2 regions of the Streptomyces sp. CWNU-52B genome follow, and region 1 is predicted to be linked to the other one. Evidence: riboswitches for the same ligand, from Rfam matches in the RefSeq annotation. Region 1 holds a riboswitch; the other holds the start of a gene.
What was found. Region 1 has a riboswitch for cyclic di-AMP ahead of ACLVWQ_RS40350 (LysM peptidoglycan-binding domain-containing protein). Riboswitches for the same ligand answer to the same signal wherever they lie in the genome.
Positions count from the first base shown of each region.

Region 1 (7,397 bases):
GGTCGAGCCCGTTGGTCGGCTCGTCCAGCACCAGCAGCTTCCGCGGCTGCAGCAGCGCGGACGCGAGACCGAGCCGCTGCTTCATACCCAGCGAGTAGGCCTTCGCCTTCTTGCCCGCGGCGGCCGTCAGCCCGACCCGGTCGAGCGCGGTCGCCACTCGCGCACGCCGCGTACGCGGGTCGGCGACCGGGTCCGCGGAGTCGTACCGCAGGAGGTTGTCGCGGCCGGAGAGGAAGCCGTAGAGAGCCGGTCCCTCGATGAGCGCGCCCACGTGCGGCAGCACGGTGCGGGTGGCGCGCGGCATGGGCCGGCCCAGTACACGCGCCGTCCCGGAGGTCGGCTCGATGAGGCCCATGAGCATTCTGATGGTGGTGGTCTTCCCGGAGCCGTTCGGCCCGAGGAAGCCGAAGACGCTGCCTGCCGGGACGGCCAGGTCGAGGCCGTCGACGGCGAGCTGGCCACCGCGGTAGCGCTTGGTGAGCGCGCGGGTGGCGATCACGGTGTCGCCGGTGGCCCCGGGGCCGTCCCCGGCCTCGGTGCCTTCCGTGGTCGCGGGGGCACCGCCGGTCCCGGCCCGGACCCCGGCCGCCTTCGCGTCCGGGGTCGTGCCGTCGGCGCCCGCCGTGCCGCCCTCACCCGTCGTGTCCCCGTCCGCGGTGGACAGTTCCGCCATCGACTCCCTCGATTCGCCGTGCCCCAGGGGAACCCCTCGGTCCCTCCGACCAGGGGGCCGGCAGGACCAGGGCCTACTTCGCCGCGTCGGCCGCCTTCACCAGCGCGTCCTTGGTGACCGCGCCCGCGTAGACCTTGCCGTCGTCCGTGATCAGCGCGTTGACCAGGCGGGTCGAGAAGACCGTGCCCGAGCCGAACTTGCCGCTCACCTGGTCGCCCAGCGAGTTCAGGAGACCGCCCGCGGCGCCCGCACCGGCTCCGGCCGACGGCAGACCCTCGCCACCGGTGTCGAACCGGGCTATGGAACTCCAGCCCTCACCGATGACGTCCAGGCCCTGGAACTCCTTGCCCAGTTCCCCGCCGCTCCCGGGCCGCGCCCGGTCGCCCTTGTCCGCCCGGCCCTCGGAGGCCGACTCGTCGCCCTCGGTGACCTTCGCGCCCTTCGGCGGGCTGAAGTCGAAGGTGGACGCGGGCGGCGCGGAGAAGTCGACCTTGGTGAAGCCCGCGTCGACGACGGCCGCGCCGCCGCTCTTCGGGGTGAGCGTGAACTTCAGGGGCAGACCGGTCTTCGCGTCCACGGCGACGGAGATCGCGCCGACCGTCGAACCGGACTGCTTCGGCTTGATCAGCAGCTTGTAGGCGTCACGGCCGGCGATCCGCGCCGTACCGTCGACGGTCACGGACGTCGTGCCGTCGGCCGCCTTCAGCGCCTCCTCGGCCAGCTCCTTGGGCGTGGCCGGCACGTCCTCGGACCTGTCCTTCCTGTCCTTCGGCCCCTGCCCGGCGGAACCGGCGGCGCCGTCCTTCACGTGGTAGGCCTCGTTCGACGCGCTGTCGTAGGCCCACACCTCGTCGCCGTCGCGGATCACGCTGTACTCGGCGGCCTTGTCGAGGAGCGACAGCTTCTGCTTGTCCTCGCCGTCGGCCGCGACCCGCAGCGTGTGCGTACCGGACGCCAGTTCCATCAGCTTGGACGACGGGTCCGCGGACGAGCCCGAGCTGTCGCCCCTGCCCGCCGCCCCGCCGAGGCTGCTCTCCAGACCGCCGAGGTTCGGCAGGCCCAGGTCCGTACTGATCTTCACCGTGCCGGACAGCTGCTGCACGTCCGAAGCGGCGATCTTCTCGATGAGCTGCTGGGCGCTGACGTCCGGCAGGTCGGGGTCGCCGGAGCCCGCGAACGCCGGGACCAGCCCGATGGTCGCCGCCGCCACCCCCACCACCGCAACGGGAACGACGTATCGCGCGGCTTTGCGCCGGCCGGCGCGTGTGTCGTCGGCCTCGTCCCCGGTCGTGCTGTCGTCGGATTCGTACGGTGCCATGTGTGCCCTACCTCCGTTGTCGGCGGCGGCTTACCGTCCTCGCACTCGTCCACCCCTGGCCGCCATTGTCACCCGAACTCCTGTGAAGTGGTGTTCCCCATCTGACCAAATCGACCGCCGGAAAGCGTCAGACCTCGGAGCCAACTCCGCGTACACCTGGGGTATGACACGGGTGGCCGGCACCGCCCGCGACCCGTAGGGGTCGAACGGGCCGGACGCCGTCCGTATGACTCGTCGGAGCGCGCTCGCTCCGTACGGCACTCCCCCGCCGACGGGACTCGTTCCAAGGATCCGACCCGCGCCACAACACTGCGGCTCAACACCCGGCTCAACACCGCAGCGCACGCACACCGCACACGGCAGGCAGCGCGCGGCACGGGAACACGGCAGGTCAGCCCGCCCGGTGCACCACCGCGTCGCACAGCTCCACCAGCGCCGCCTTCGCGTCGCACTCCGGGAGCGGCGCCAGCGCGGCGCGCGCGTCCTCCGCGTACCGCACGGTGTCGCGGCGGGCCTGGTCCAGTGCGGGGTGCGCACGCATCCTGGTCAGCGCCTCCGCGTGCCGCGCGTCGTCCGTCAGGTCCGACGCGAGCAGCTCGGACAGGGCGATGTCCTCGGCGAGCCCCAGCCGCTTGACGCGCTCGTGCAGCCGCAGGACGGGCATCGTCGGAATGCCCTCCCGCAGATCGGTGCCCGGAGTCTTGCCGGACTCGCGCGAGTCGCTGGCGATGTCCAGCACGTCGTCGGCCAGCTGGAAGGCGACTCCGAGCCGCTCGCCGTACTGCGTCAGCACGTCGACGACCGTCTCGTCGGCGCCCGACATCATCGCGCCGAACCGTCCCGCCACCGCGATCAGCGAGCCGGTCTTGCCTCCGAGCACGTCCATGTAGTGGTCGACCGGGTCACGCCCGTCGCGCGGTCCGGCCGTCTCCAGGATCTGGCCGGTGACCAGCCGCTCGAAGGCCTCCGCCTGGACACGTACGGCCTCGGGGCCCAGGTCGGCCAGGATGTGCGAGGCGCGCGCGAAGAGGAAGTCGCCGGTGAGGACCGCGACCGAGTTGTCCCAGCGACTGTTGGCGCTGGGCACCCCACGGCGTACGTCCGCCTCGTCCATCACGTCGTCGTGGTACAGCGTGGCGAGATGGGTCAGCTCGACGACGACCGCCGAGGGCACGATGCCCGGCGCGTACGGATCGCCGAACTGGGCCGCCAGCATCACGAGCAACGGCCGGAACCGCTTGCCGCCCGCCCGCACGAGGTGCTGAGCGGCCTCCGTGATGAACGGGACCTCGCTCTTGGTGGCCTCGAGCAGCCCCTCCTCGACAGCCGCCAATCCGGCCTGGACATCGGCTTCGAGAGCCTGGTCCCGCACGCTCAGCCCGAACGGCCCGACGACGGTCACGAGGGTCTCCTGTCTGCTGACGCTCTCAACGGCGGTCTCTGGATGCTGCGGGTGTGCTGCGTGCTGTGGGTGTTTGTCGATGTGTCGCTGCTGGCACTCAAGTCAGCGTATCCGGTCGTCTTTCGATCACGATGAGCGCCCGTCCGCCACCTGCCACACCCCTGCCGGACACGCTCCACCTGGCCCCTTTTGCCCCTTCGGCCAGGCGGGGCGGTACCGGGACACGGAAGATTCGCGCCTGATACACCGATATGGCCGACACGTCCCGAAAGGGGCGTTCCCGACGCCATCCTCCCGCGCCGGACCTCCGCCGGGCGCCCCGGCCGCACCGCCGGGCACACCCCGCCCACCTGACATGTCCGGTCCACGCGACGCACACCGTCCACCCAGCCCACCGAGACGACATCCCCGCACATCCGCACCCCCCTCCCCCCTGGAGACGACCCACGAGGGCATCCGCGTTCCCCCGACGGACGAAATCAAGCACGAGCGCGGCCTCGCGCGCGCCCGCGCGGCCCGTGGGGCGAACGACTGGAGGCCACCCATCCGTTCCCGCGCCGCACGGCACGGCACGCTTCACAGAAGCCCATACATCACCCTTCATCCGGACATTCATCACCCCATACGGGCCATAAGCGGCCGGAACATCCCGCACTTGACCCACTTGCCCGAATTAATGGACCTCTTCCTTAATTCCCTTTCTGCGCCAGTGAATTGAGTCACCCTCGCCCGAAGTGATCGTTTTGTCGGACTCGCCGACTTCCCTTTACGGAAAGCAAGTTGAACTTTGCCTTCCGTATCGATCAAGGGATATTCACGGGACAAGGCAGGTCATGACCACCTCTGTGTGAATTCGGGACTTGTTCGCAGCATGTGCTCTCGCATACGTTCACGTCACTCCGGACGGATCGCCTAATCCTGCCGCCGCCCGGAAAACCCAGTCACCCGATTACTCGCGTACGGCAGGAGCGGGGGACCCAGGTAAGTCGCCGGTCCCGATAGCGGGACGGCTAGGGGTTAAGTCGCGTACAGCACGCGGCCGGGCATCTCCCGCCCGAACCCGACAGCTCACCTCGTAGGCGCCGGAGAGGAAATTCGCCATGCCCGTACGAGGCAAGCACCGCCGTACCAGAATGACCGCCCTCACCCGTGGCATCGTCGCCGCGGGAACCGGCGGAGCCGCGCTCGCACTCCCCCTCGTGGGAGCGACCGGCGCCCACGCCGCCCAGCCGGCCCAGGCCCCGCAGGCAGCTTCGGCCGCCGTCCCGCAGGTCTCGCTGGTGACGTACAAGGTGGTCGAGGGCGACACCCTGTCCAAGATCGCCAAGGCGCGCACCACGAGCGACTGGAAGAGCCTCTACAAGGCCAACCGCGCGGTCATCGGCAACGACCCGGCGCACATCCGTCCGGGCCTCGAACTGACCGTGGGCACCAAGAACGCCAAGGCCCCGGCGAAGACGGCCAAGGCGAGCACGGCGTCCGCCGCCACCCCGGCCGCCGCGACCGCCTACACGGACGACCTGGACGGCTGGATCAAGGAATCGCTGGACGTCATGGCTCAGCAGGGGATCCCGGGCAGCTACGACGGCATCTACCGCAACATCATGCGTGAGTCGTCCGGCAACGCGCAGGCCATGAACAACTGGGACTCCAACGCGGTCGCCGGTACGCCGTCCAAGGGGCTCCTCCAGGTCATCGACCCGACCTTCACGGCGTACCACGTGACCGGCACGTCGCTGGACCCCTTCGACCCGGTCGCCAACATCACGGCGGCGTGCAACTACGCCGCCGCGCGGTACGGCTCGATCGACAACGTCTTCGGGGCCTACTGACCGACGCCCGGTCCCGCGCTCCGGCCGGTACGGAGGTAGCCGCGGTCGGTCCTGGTGCCGGAGAACATCCGCTCCAGGACCACCGCGATGCCGTCGTCCTCGTTCGAGAGAGTGATCTCGTCGGCGACGGCTTTGAGCTCGGGATGTGCGTTGGCCATCGCGACGCCACGCGCGGCCCAGTCGAACATCGGAATGTCGTTCGGCATGTCCCCGAAGGCGACGGTCTCCGCCGACGTCAGGCCCAGATGCCCGGCGGCGAGCGCGAGGCCCGTCGCCTTCGTGATGCCGCATGGCTGGAGTTCGACGGTGCCGGGCCCGGACATCGTGACGCTGGCGAGGGAACCGACCGCCCCCCGGGCTGCGGTCGCCAACTCGTCGTCGGAGAGCAGCGGATGGCGCAGCAGCACCTTGCTGATGGGCTCGGTCCAGAGGTCGTCGCGGCGCAGCACCCGTACCGCGGGGAGCGTCGGGTGGGGCATCTCGTACCCCGGCTCGATGAGCGTGAGGCCGTCCACGCCGTCCTGGTCGACGGCCGCGTACACCTCGCCGACCTCCGCCTCGATCTTGCCGAGAGCCACCTCGGCCAGCTCGCGTTCGAGAGTGACGGACCACACCATGCGGTTCGCGCCGGCGTCGTACAACTGCGCTCCCTGGCCGCACACCGCGAGCCCCTGGCTGCCCAGTTCGTCCAGCAGCGGCCGTACGCGTGGTGCGGGTCGCCCCGTGACCACGAGGTGCCGGGCGCCTGCCCCGACCGCTATCGCCAGCGCGGCCCGTGACCGGTCGGAGAGAGTGTCGTCGCCGCGCAGCAGCGTCCCGTCCAGGTCAGTGGCGATGAGTGAATATGCAATCGGTGCGGCCATGATCAGAGAATACGGATCGAATGCCCCAGCGACTCGACGGGAACCGGACGTCGTCCGGCACCGCGGCCGCCTCAGGCGTCACCGTACGTCCCGTCAGGCCCCGCCAGTTCAGGCCGATCCCATGACATATCGGCCACTGCGCCGGGCCGGTTCGCGCCCCCCTCTTCTTCCCTGCTTCGTTCCTCCGCGCCGCCCTTTCCGCGCCCTTTCCGCGCCTTTTCCGCGCCCTTTTCGCGCCCCCCCTTCCTCGCCGCCTCTCGCCGGCCACTCGCCCGGGTTCAGCCGTGCCGTGCCGCCAGGTGCCGGGCCAGCCTCGGCGAGGCGAACTCCGTCCCGCACACGAACCGCATCACCGGGCCGTACGATCCGGCCGCGGGCAGCCCCGTGAAGTACAGCCCGGGTACGGAGGAGCTGAATCCGGCGCCCAGCCTCGGCGTTCCGCGGCTCACGGCCAGCCGTGTCCGCAGTTCATGGCCGAGGAAGTCCATCGCGGCGAGGTCCACGCGGTAGCCGGTCGCGGCGATGACGTGGTCCGCGGAGAGTTCCTCGACCCGGCCGTCGAGGGTCCGCACGGTGAGGGCCGGGCGTCCGTCCGCCGTCCCGGCGGCTCCGGTGATCCGGGCCACCTCGCTCACCTGCACCTTCCCTTCGAATCTGGCGCGCAACCACCAGGCGCCGAGCGGGCCGAGGACCCGGCGGACCAGGAAGTGCCGGGCTCCCGGGGGCAGGTGGCGGTACGGGTGGGGGTAGTAGGTGAGGGCCCACAGGGACCAGGCCCGCCCGAAGGGTGACTCGGGGCGCAGCCGTGGTTGCCGCCACGGGGGCGCGCCGAAGGCGACAGACCCCTTTCCGCGCGCCACCACGCGCACCTGTGCGCCGGCTTCGGCGGCGAGCGCCGCTGTCTCCAGGGCGGACTGGCCCGCGCCGACGACGATCAGTTCCCTGCCGGAGAACCGGGACAGGTCGTGCAGCTGCGAGCTGTGCGAGACGGGGCCCGTGGGTGTCGGTCCGTCGGGCGCCGCCCCGGCCAGTTCGACGGGCAGGTGGGCCAGCCCGGACAGGCCGGTCGCGACGACGACCGCCCGCGCGGTGAACACCTCGCCCGAGTCCAGTTTCAGCTCGAAGCCCGCGGGGCCGCGTCCGGAGTCGACCGAGACGACCCGCACCCGCTCCAGATCCGGCACGAGCCGCTGCTGGAACCACTCCCCGTACTCCACGAACGTCTCGACCGGGACGAGGTCCTCGTCCGTGACGAGGCGGGGGATGCCGGCCGCGTCGCAGTAGTCGACAAGGTCGTGCCCTGGTTGCG
Region 1 is NZ_JBLFJV010000066.1:174,356-181,752, reverse strand. It holds gene ACLVWQ_RS40365 (ABC transporter ATP-binding protein) at 1-673, opposite strand, end outside; gene ACLVWQ_RS40360 (LolA family protein) at 747-1,991, opposite strand; gene ACLVWQ_RS40355 (polyprenyl synthetase family protein) at 2,383-3,393, opposite strand; cyclic di-AMP (ydaO/yuaA leader) riboswitch at 4,326-4,490, shown strand; gene ACLVWQ_RS40350 (LysM peptidoglycan-binding domain-containing protein) at 4,494-5,225, shown strand; gene ACLVWQ_RS40345 (HAD family hydrolase) at 5,219-6,088, opposite strand; gene ACLVWQ_RS40340 (FAD-dependent oxidoreductase) at 6,367-7,397, opposite strand, start outside.

Region 2 (7,397 bases), on a different contig from region 1:
CGTGCCCGGCAATTGCGGGCACGCGGAAAAATAGGCAGCGGAAATAGTCTCCTGCCGAATAACTCTCTTTGTATACGGCGCTTCTGTTAATGCCGCAGGCCCTCTGTGTTTACGGGATGTTGCGAAGTCCTCACACGCTCGACGCGGTCCCCGCCGGGAAAGCGGAGCCGGTGCGCGCTCGTCGCCCGCTCGGTGTGCAGCGCCGTGATCGCCCGCGCCCGGTCGCTGTCGCCGCGGGCGACGGCGTCCACGATGGCGCCGTGCTCGGTCCAGGACTCGGCCGGGTGCGCGGGCGCCTCGACCGAGTACATCCAGGCGATCTTGTGCCGCAGCTGACCGAGTGTCGAGGTCAGCGCCGGGCTGCCCGACGCCTGCGCGAGCGTCTCGTGGAACCAGCCGCCCAGGGAGCGCAGGTCCTCGCTGTTCCCCCGCCTGGCCCGCTCCTGACCGAGCCTGACCAGACCCCGCAGCACCTTCAGATGGGCCTCGGTGCGCCGTTGCGCGGCACGGGCGGCGCCCAGCGGCTCCAGCAGCACACGCATCTCCAGGAGATCGGCGGCCTCCTGCTCCGTGGGCTCCGCGACGCACGCGCCCGCGTGCCTGCGGGTGACCACGAACCCCTCCGCCTCCAGGGTGCGCAGCGCCTCGCGCACGGGGACCCGCGAGACGCCGTAGCGGCGCGCGAGCAGTTCCTCGGTGAGCCGGCTGCCGCGTTCGTAGACACCCGCGACGATGTCGTCACGAATCGCCGTGCATACCGAGCGCGCGGGAATACGCATGACCGGACCTCCGCCTTAATCCCCGCGAAACGCGGTCGATTGACGCCTGTTCGGTGACTCTATTGCAGAGAACGGGAAATTCCGAAGGCAGCCGGGAATCCATGGATATTTTTTGGACACACGGCGCCTCTGAACAGGCAGTCGTCCGGTACGAAAGTGTCCGGAAGGGGTCGGAGCACGCGAAGGCCCCGGCTCGGTGAGCCGGGGCCTTCGACAGGGTGTCGCGGTCAGACGTTCACGCCGTGCGAGCGGAGGTAGGCGACCGGATCCATGTCCGAGCCGTACTCCGCGGTGGTGCGCGCCTCGAAGTGCAGGTGCGCTCCGGTGACGTTGCCGGTCGCCCCGGAGAGGGCTATCTGCTCTCCCCCGGTGACCGTCTGGCCGACCGAGACTCCGATGGACGAGAGGTGCCCGTACTGGGTGTACGTGCCGTCGTTCATCTTGAGGACGACCTGGTTGCCGTACGAACCGCCCCAGCCGGCCTCCACGACCGTGCCGGAGCCCACCGCGTGCACGGCGGTGCCGCTGGCGGCGTGGAAGTCGATGCCGGTGTGACTGCCCGAGGACCAGACACCGCCGCCGGCCTGGTAGGCGGTGGAGACGTACGAGCCGGTGATCGGCGCGGTGAACGCGTTGAGCCGCTTGCGCTCGGCCTCGCGGGCCGCACGGGCCTCGGCCTCGCGCTCCTTCTCGGCTTTCGCCTTGGCCTTCGCCGCGGCTTCCTCGGCGCGCTCCTTCGCGGCGGCCTCGGCCTTCTCCCTGGCCGCTGTCTGGGCGGCGGCCTGCTGCTGGGCCGCCGCCTGTGCGTCGATCTCCTGGGCGACCGAGTCACCGAGGGTGACCGCCTGGGTGAGGCCGGTCTGCTCGACGGGGCTCTCGGCAGCGAGGGCGGGGGCCGCCAGGGTGCCTACGACACCGGTGGTGGCGAGTGCGGCGACTCCCACCGTCCTGCGGGTCGAGCGGGTCGTGCGGGTCATACGACCGGGAAGACGGTGCTTCCCCGTGGCGCGGGTGAACGCCATGAAGTGGCTGGTCCTTTCCTTCCTTCTCGCCTACCGGGTTAGCTGACGGGTTCGGAGCAGGAAGGTCTCCTACAGACCCCCTTCGGGAAGGGCGTCCGATTCACCCCAGGGACACACGGGTCCCCGGCTCCCCTGGCTCGCGCCGTACGGGGACTCGGCGATGACTGTCCGGTGCCGCGGACGCGGCGCACTGCCTGACGAACAGCCGGACCGACGCTAAGCGGGGCCGCTTTCGATCGACAAACGGAACCCGGCTTTTGTAGCGCACGCCACAGGGCAGACAGGCAACCTCCGCATCAATATGGATAAACAGTGGACGAACCAGTACACGAAGAGACCCGGGCGACCGATGGGTCACCCGGGCCTGTCCCAGTCCCTGCCGCAGTTCCTGCCGCAGTTCCCTGCCGCGGTCTCTGCCGCAGTTCCTGCTCCGGTCCTACTCCGGTGCCACGACGCTGACTTCGCCGATCCCGAGGGCCTTGACGGGCTCCTCGATCTGCGAGGCGTCACCGACCAGGACGGTCACCAGACGGTCCACCGGGAAGGCGTTCACGGCGGCCGCGGTGGCCTCCACGGTGCCGGTCGCGGCGAGCTGCCGGTACAGCGTCGCCTGGAAGTCGTCCGGCAGGTGCTGCTCGACCTGGTCGGCGAGGGTGCCCGCGACGGCTGCCGCCGTCTCGTACTTCAAGGGCGCCACACCCACCAGGTTCTGCACGGCGACGTCGCGCTCGGCGTCCGTCAGGCCCTCGGCGGCGAGGGTACGCAGCACCTTCCAGAGGTCGTCGAGCGCCGGGCCGGTGTTCGGGGTGTCCACGGAGCCGCTGATGGCGAGCATCGAGACGCCCGTACCGTCCGGAGCGGAGCGCAGTACCTGCCCGAACGCCCGTACACCGTAGGTGTATCCCTTCTCCTCGCGCAGGACACGGTCCAGGCGGGAGGTGAGGGTGCCACCGAGGCAGTACGTGCCGAGCACCTGGGCCGGCCACACGCGGTCGTGCCGGTCGGCGCCGACACGGCCGATGAGCAACTGTGTCTGGACGGCTCCGGGGCGGTCGACGATGATCACCCGGCCGGTGTCGTCGGCGGTCACCGACGGCACGGGACGCGCCTCGGCCTGCGATCCGGTCCAGGTGCCGAGCGTGTCGCCGAGCAGCGCGTCGAGGTCGATGTCGGTGAGGTCTCCGACGACGACCGCGGTGGCCGTGGCGGGGCGCACGTGCCGCTCGTAGAAGGCACGGACGGCCGCCGAGTCGATCGCGGTGACCGTCTCCTCGGTGCCCTGGCGCGGGCGCGACATGCGCGAGGTCGCCGGGAAGAGCTGCCGGGACAGCTCCTTGGCGGCCCGGCGGGCCGGGTTGGCGCTCTCGTGCGGGATCTCGTCGAGCCGGTTGCGCACCAGCCGCTCGATCTCGCCGTCCTCGAACGCGGGCGCCCTGAGGGCGTCGGCGAGCAGGCCGAGCGCCTTGGGCAGCCGGGAGACGGGGACTTCGAGGCTGAGCCGTACGCCGGCGTGGTCGGCGTAGGAGTCCAGCGTGGCGCCGCTGCGCTCCAGCTCGGCGGCGAACTCCTCGGCGGAGTGCTTGTCGGTGCCCTCCGAGAAGGCTCGCGCCATGATCGTGGCGATGCCGTCCAGGCCCTTCGGCTCGGCTTCCAGCGGGGCCGCCAGAAGGACCTCGACGGCGACGACCTGCTGGCCGGGGCGGTGGCAGCGCAACAACGTCAGGCCGTTGTCGAGCGCGCCGCGCTCGGGTGCCGGGAAGGCCCAGGGCCTGGCCTCGCCGGCCTGGGGCTGCGGGTGGAACTCCATCGTGGCGAGCTCGGTCACTTGGCCGCCTCCTCGTCGGTGTCTTCAGCGGCGGCGCCGGTGTGCTCGGCGGCGTCGGTCTCTTCCGGGGCGTCGGTCTCCTCGGCGGCGGTCGGCTCGTAGACCAGCACCGCGCGGTTGTCGGGGCGCAGGCGGGCCTTGGCGACCTCCTGGACCTCCTCCGCGGTGATGTCGAGGACACGCTGGACGGCGGTCAGGGCGAGCTGGGGGTCGCCGAACAGGACCGCGTACCGGCACAGTTCGTCGGCGCGGCCCGCGACCGTGCCCAGCCGGTCCAGCCACTCGCGCTCCAACTGGGCCTGGGCGCGCTCCATCTCCTCGGCCGTGGGGCCCTCCTCGGCGAACCGGGCGAGCTCCTCGTCGACGGCGGTCTCGATCACCGGGACCTCGACGTCGCCCGACGTCTTCACGTCGAGCCACCCCAGGGAGGGCGCTCCGGCGAGGCGCAGCAGGCCGAACCCGGCCGCGACGGCGGTGCGGTCACGGCGTACGAGCCGGTTGTAGAGCCGGGACGACTCGCCGCCGCCCAGAACGGTCAGGGCCAGGTCGGCGGCGTCCGCCGCGCGCGTGCCGTCCTCCGGGAGCCGGTAGGCGGCCATCAGCGCGCGGGCCGGGACCTCCTCCTCGACGACCTCGCGCAGCTCCTCACCGATGGTCTCCGGGAGCGAGCCGTCGCGCGGGGCGGGCTTGCCGTCGTGGCCGGCGACGGAGCCGAAGTACTTCTCGACCCAGGCCAGCGTCTGCTCCGGGTCGATGTCGCCGACGATCGACAGCACCGCGTTGTTGGGCGCGTAGTAGGTGCGGAAGAACGCGCGCGCGTCGTCGAGGGTGGCCGCGTCCAGGTCGGCCATCGACCCGATCGGCGTGTGGTGGTAGGGGTGCCCCTCCGGGTACGCGAGGGCGGTGAGCTTCTCGAAAGCGGTCCCGTAGGGGACGTTGTCGTAGCGCTGCCTGCGCTCGTTCTTGACGACGTCCCGCTGGTTCTCCATGGACTCGTCGTCGAGCGCGGCGAGCAGGGAGCCCATGCGGTCGGCCTCCAGCCAGAGGGCGAGCTCCAGCTGGTGGGTCGGCATGGTCTCGAAATAGTTGGTCCGCTCGAAACTCGTCGTCCCGTTGAGCGAACCGCCGGCTCCCTGCACCAGTTCGAAGTGGCCGTTGCCCTTCACCTGGCCGGAGCCCTGGAACATCAGGTGCTCGAAGAGATGGGCCAGCCCGGTGCGGCCCTCGACCTCGTGGCGCGAGCCGACGTCGTACCAGAGGCACACCGCCGCGACCGGGGTCAGGTGGTCCTCGGAGAGCACCACACGCAGGCCGTTGGCCAGGCGGTGCTCGGTCGCTGTCAGGCCGCCGGAACCGGCCTCGGCTGTGGCCGTGTGACCCATGGGCATGTACGTCCCTTCGATCGCGGAAAACTGCTGAATTCCTGCTAGTCGTGCCACTGTATGCAAGCGCGCGGACGGCTGGCGAAGTTCCCGCGTCGGCTACGCCGAGAGCGAGCACCCGGGCGCCCTCTGGTACGCGGCCTCCGGCGGCGTGCGGAGGGCGGCACGGCCGCACCCGAGGGGCGCGGGTGGCGGTATCGTCCTCGGCGGCCGAGCCTGCGGACGCCTCCGGATGCCGCCGGACGCCTCCCGCGAACGGTCGCACGCCGACCTCCCGGGCTTCGTACGGGCGGTGACGCGATAGCGTCCGGGGATCTTGGCAAACGGTCGGAACCGGGGTTCCGAGGTCTGCCGAGGTCGCTGGAACCGCGGTCCACGTGGCCTGTTGAGGCGGTCACGCACCCGCCCCACGAGGCCCGTACGGACGGGTCGTGGTCCGCGTTGTCAGTACTCCGGTCCACAATGGACCGCGTCAGAACCCGTTCATGCCCCGGCAGAGACCGTGAAGGAGTCGCAGCAGCGATGGCCCGCCGCAGCACGAAGACCCCGCGACCCGATGACGACGCCGACTTCGAGGAGCGCATCCTCGACATCGACGTCGTCGACGAGATGCAGGGCTCCTTCCTCGAGTACGCGTACTCGGTCATCTACTCCCGAGCCCTGCCGGACGCCCGCGACGGCCTCAAGCCCGTGCACCGCCGCATCGTCTACCAGATGAACGAGATGGGGCTCCGCCCCGACCGCGGCTATGTGAAGTGCGCCCGCGTCGTCGGCGAGGTCATGGGTAAGCTCCACCCCCACGGCGACGCGTCGATCTACGACGCCCTGGTCCGCCTGGCCCAGCCCTTCTCCATGCGGCTGCCCCTGGTCGACGGCCACGGCAACTTCGGTTCGCTGGGCAACGACGACCCGCCGGCCGCCATGCGGTACACCGAGGCGAGGATGGCCGACGCCACCTCCCTCATGACGGAGTCGATCGAAGAGAACACGGTCGACTTCAGCCCGAACTACGACGGCCAGGAGCAGGAGCCGGTCGTCCTCCCGGCCGCGTATCCGAACCTCCTGGTCAACGGCGCGTCGGGCATCGCGGTCGGCATGGCGACGAACATGGCGCCGCACAACCTCGGCGAGGTGATCTCCGCCGCCCGCCATCTGATCCGCCACCCCGGCGCCGATCTCGAGACGCTCATGAAGCACGTCCCGGGACCCGACCTGCCCACGGGCGGCCGGATCGTCGGCCTCTCCGGGATCAGGGACGCGTACGAGTCGGGCCGCGGCACCTTCAAGATCCGCGCGACGGTGGCCGTGGAGAACGTGACGGCGCGCCGCAAGGGCATCGTCGTCACCGAACTGCCCTTCACCGTCGGCCCGGAGAAGGTGATCGCGAAGATCAAGGACCTGGTCGGCTCGAAGAAGCTGCAGGGCATCGCCGACGTCAAGGACCTCACCGACCGCGCCCACGGTCTGCGCCTGGTCATCGAGGTCAAGAACGGCTTCGTGCCCGAGGCCGTCCTGGAGCAGCTCTACAAGCTGACGCCGATGGAGGAGTCCTTCGGCATCAACAACGTGGCACTGGTCGACGGCCAGCCCCTCACGCTGGGCCTGAAAGAGCTGCTGGAGGTCTACCTCGACCACCGCTTCGACGTCGTGCGCCGCCGCAGCGAGTTCCGCCGCACCAAGAAGCGCGACCGGCTGCACCTGGTCGCGGGCCTGCTCGTCGCGCTGCTGGACATCGACGAGGTCATCCGCCTCATCCGCTCCAGCGAGAACTCCGCCCAGGCCAAGCAGCGCCTGATCGAGCACTTCTCCCTGAGCGAGATCCAGACGCAGTACATCCTGGACACGCCGCTGCGCCGGCTCACCAAGTTCGACCGCATCGAGCTGGAGACCGAGCGCGACCGGCTCAACGGCGAGATCGACGAGCTGACCGGCATCCTGGATTCGGACGCCGAGCTGCGCAAGCTGGTGTCGGCCGAACTGGCCGCGGTGGCCAAGAAGTTCGGCACCGACCGGCGTACGGTGCTGCTGGAGTCCGCCGGTTCCGCCGCCACGGCCGTCCCGTTGCAGGTGGCGGACGACCCGTGCCGGGTGCTCCTGTCGTCGACGGCGCTGCTCGCGCGTACGGCCAACGGTGACCCCTTCGGGGAGAGCGAGAGCCGGCGCGTCAAGCACGATCTGATCATCTCGGCCGTCCCGGCGACGGCACAGGGCGAGATCGGCGCGGTCACGTCCGCCGGACGGCTCCTGCGGATCAACGTCATCGACCTCCCGCAGCTGCCCGAGACCGCCTCGGCGCCCAATCTCTCCGGGGGCGCTCCGGTCTCGGAGTTCCTGACCCTGGAGGGCGACGAGCAGGTGGTCTGTCTGATGACGCTCGACGAGTCGTCAC
Region 2 is NZ_JBLFJV010000030.1:105,908-113,304, reverse strand. It holds gene ACLVWQ_RS27310 (GntR family transcriptional regulator) at 87-779, opposite strand; gene ACLVWQ_RS27305 (M23 family metallopeptidase) at 1,007-1,801, opposite strand; cyclic di-AMP (ydaO/yuaA leader) riboswitch at 1,814-1,971, opposite strand; gene ACLVWQ_RS27300 (M16 family metallopeptidase) at 2,238-3,626, opposite strand; gene ACLVWQ_RS27295 (M16 family metallopeptidase) at 3,623-5,008, opposite strand; gene ACLVWQ_RS27290 (DNA gyrase/topoisomerase IV subunit A) at 5,531-7,397, shown strand, end outside.
Region 2: another riboswitch for cyclic di-AMP. It lies ahead of ACLVWQ_RS27305 (M23 family metallopeptidase); the one in region 1 lies ahead of ACLVWQ_RS40350 (LysM peptidoglycan-binding domain-containing protein).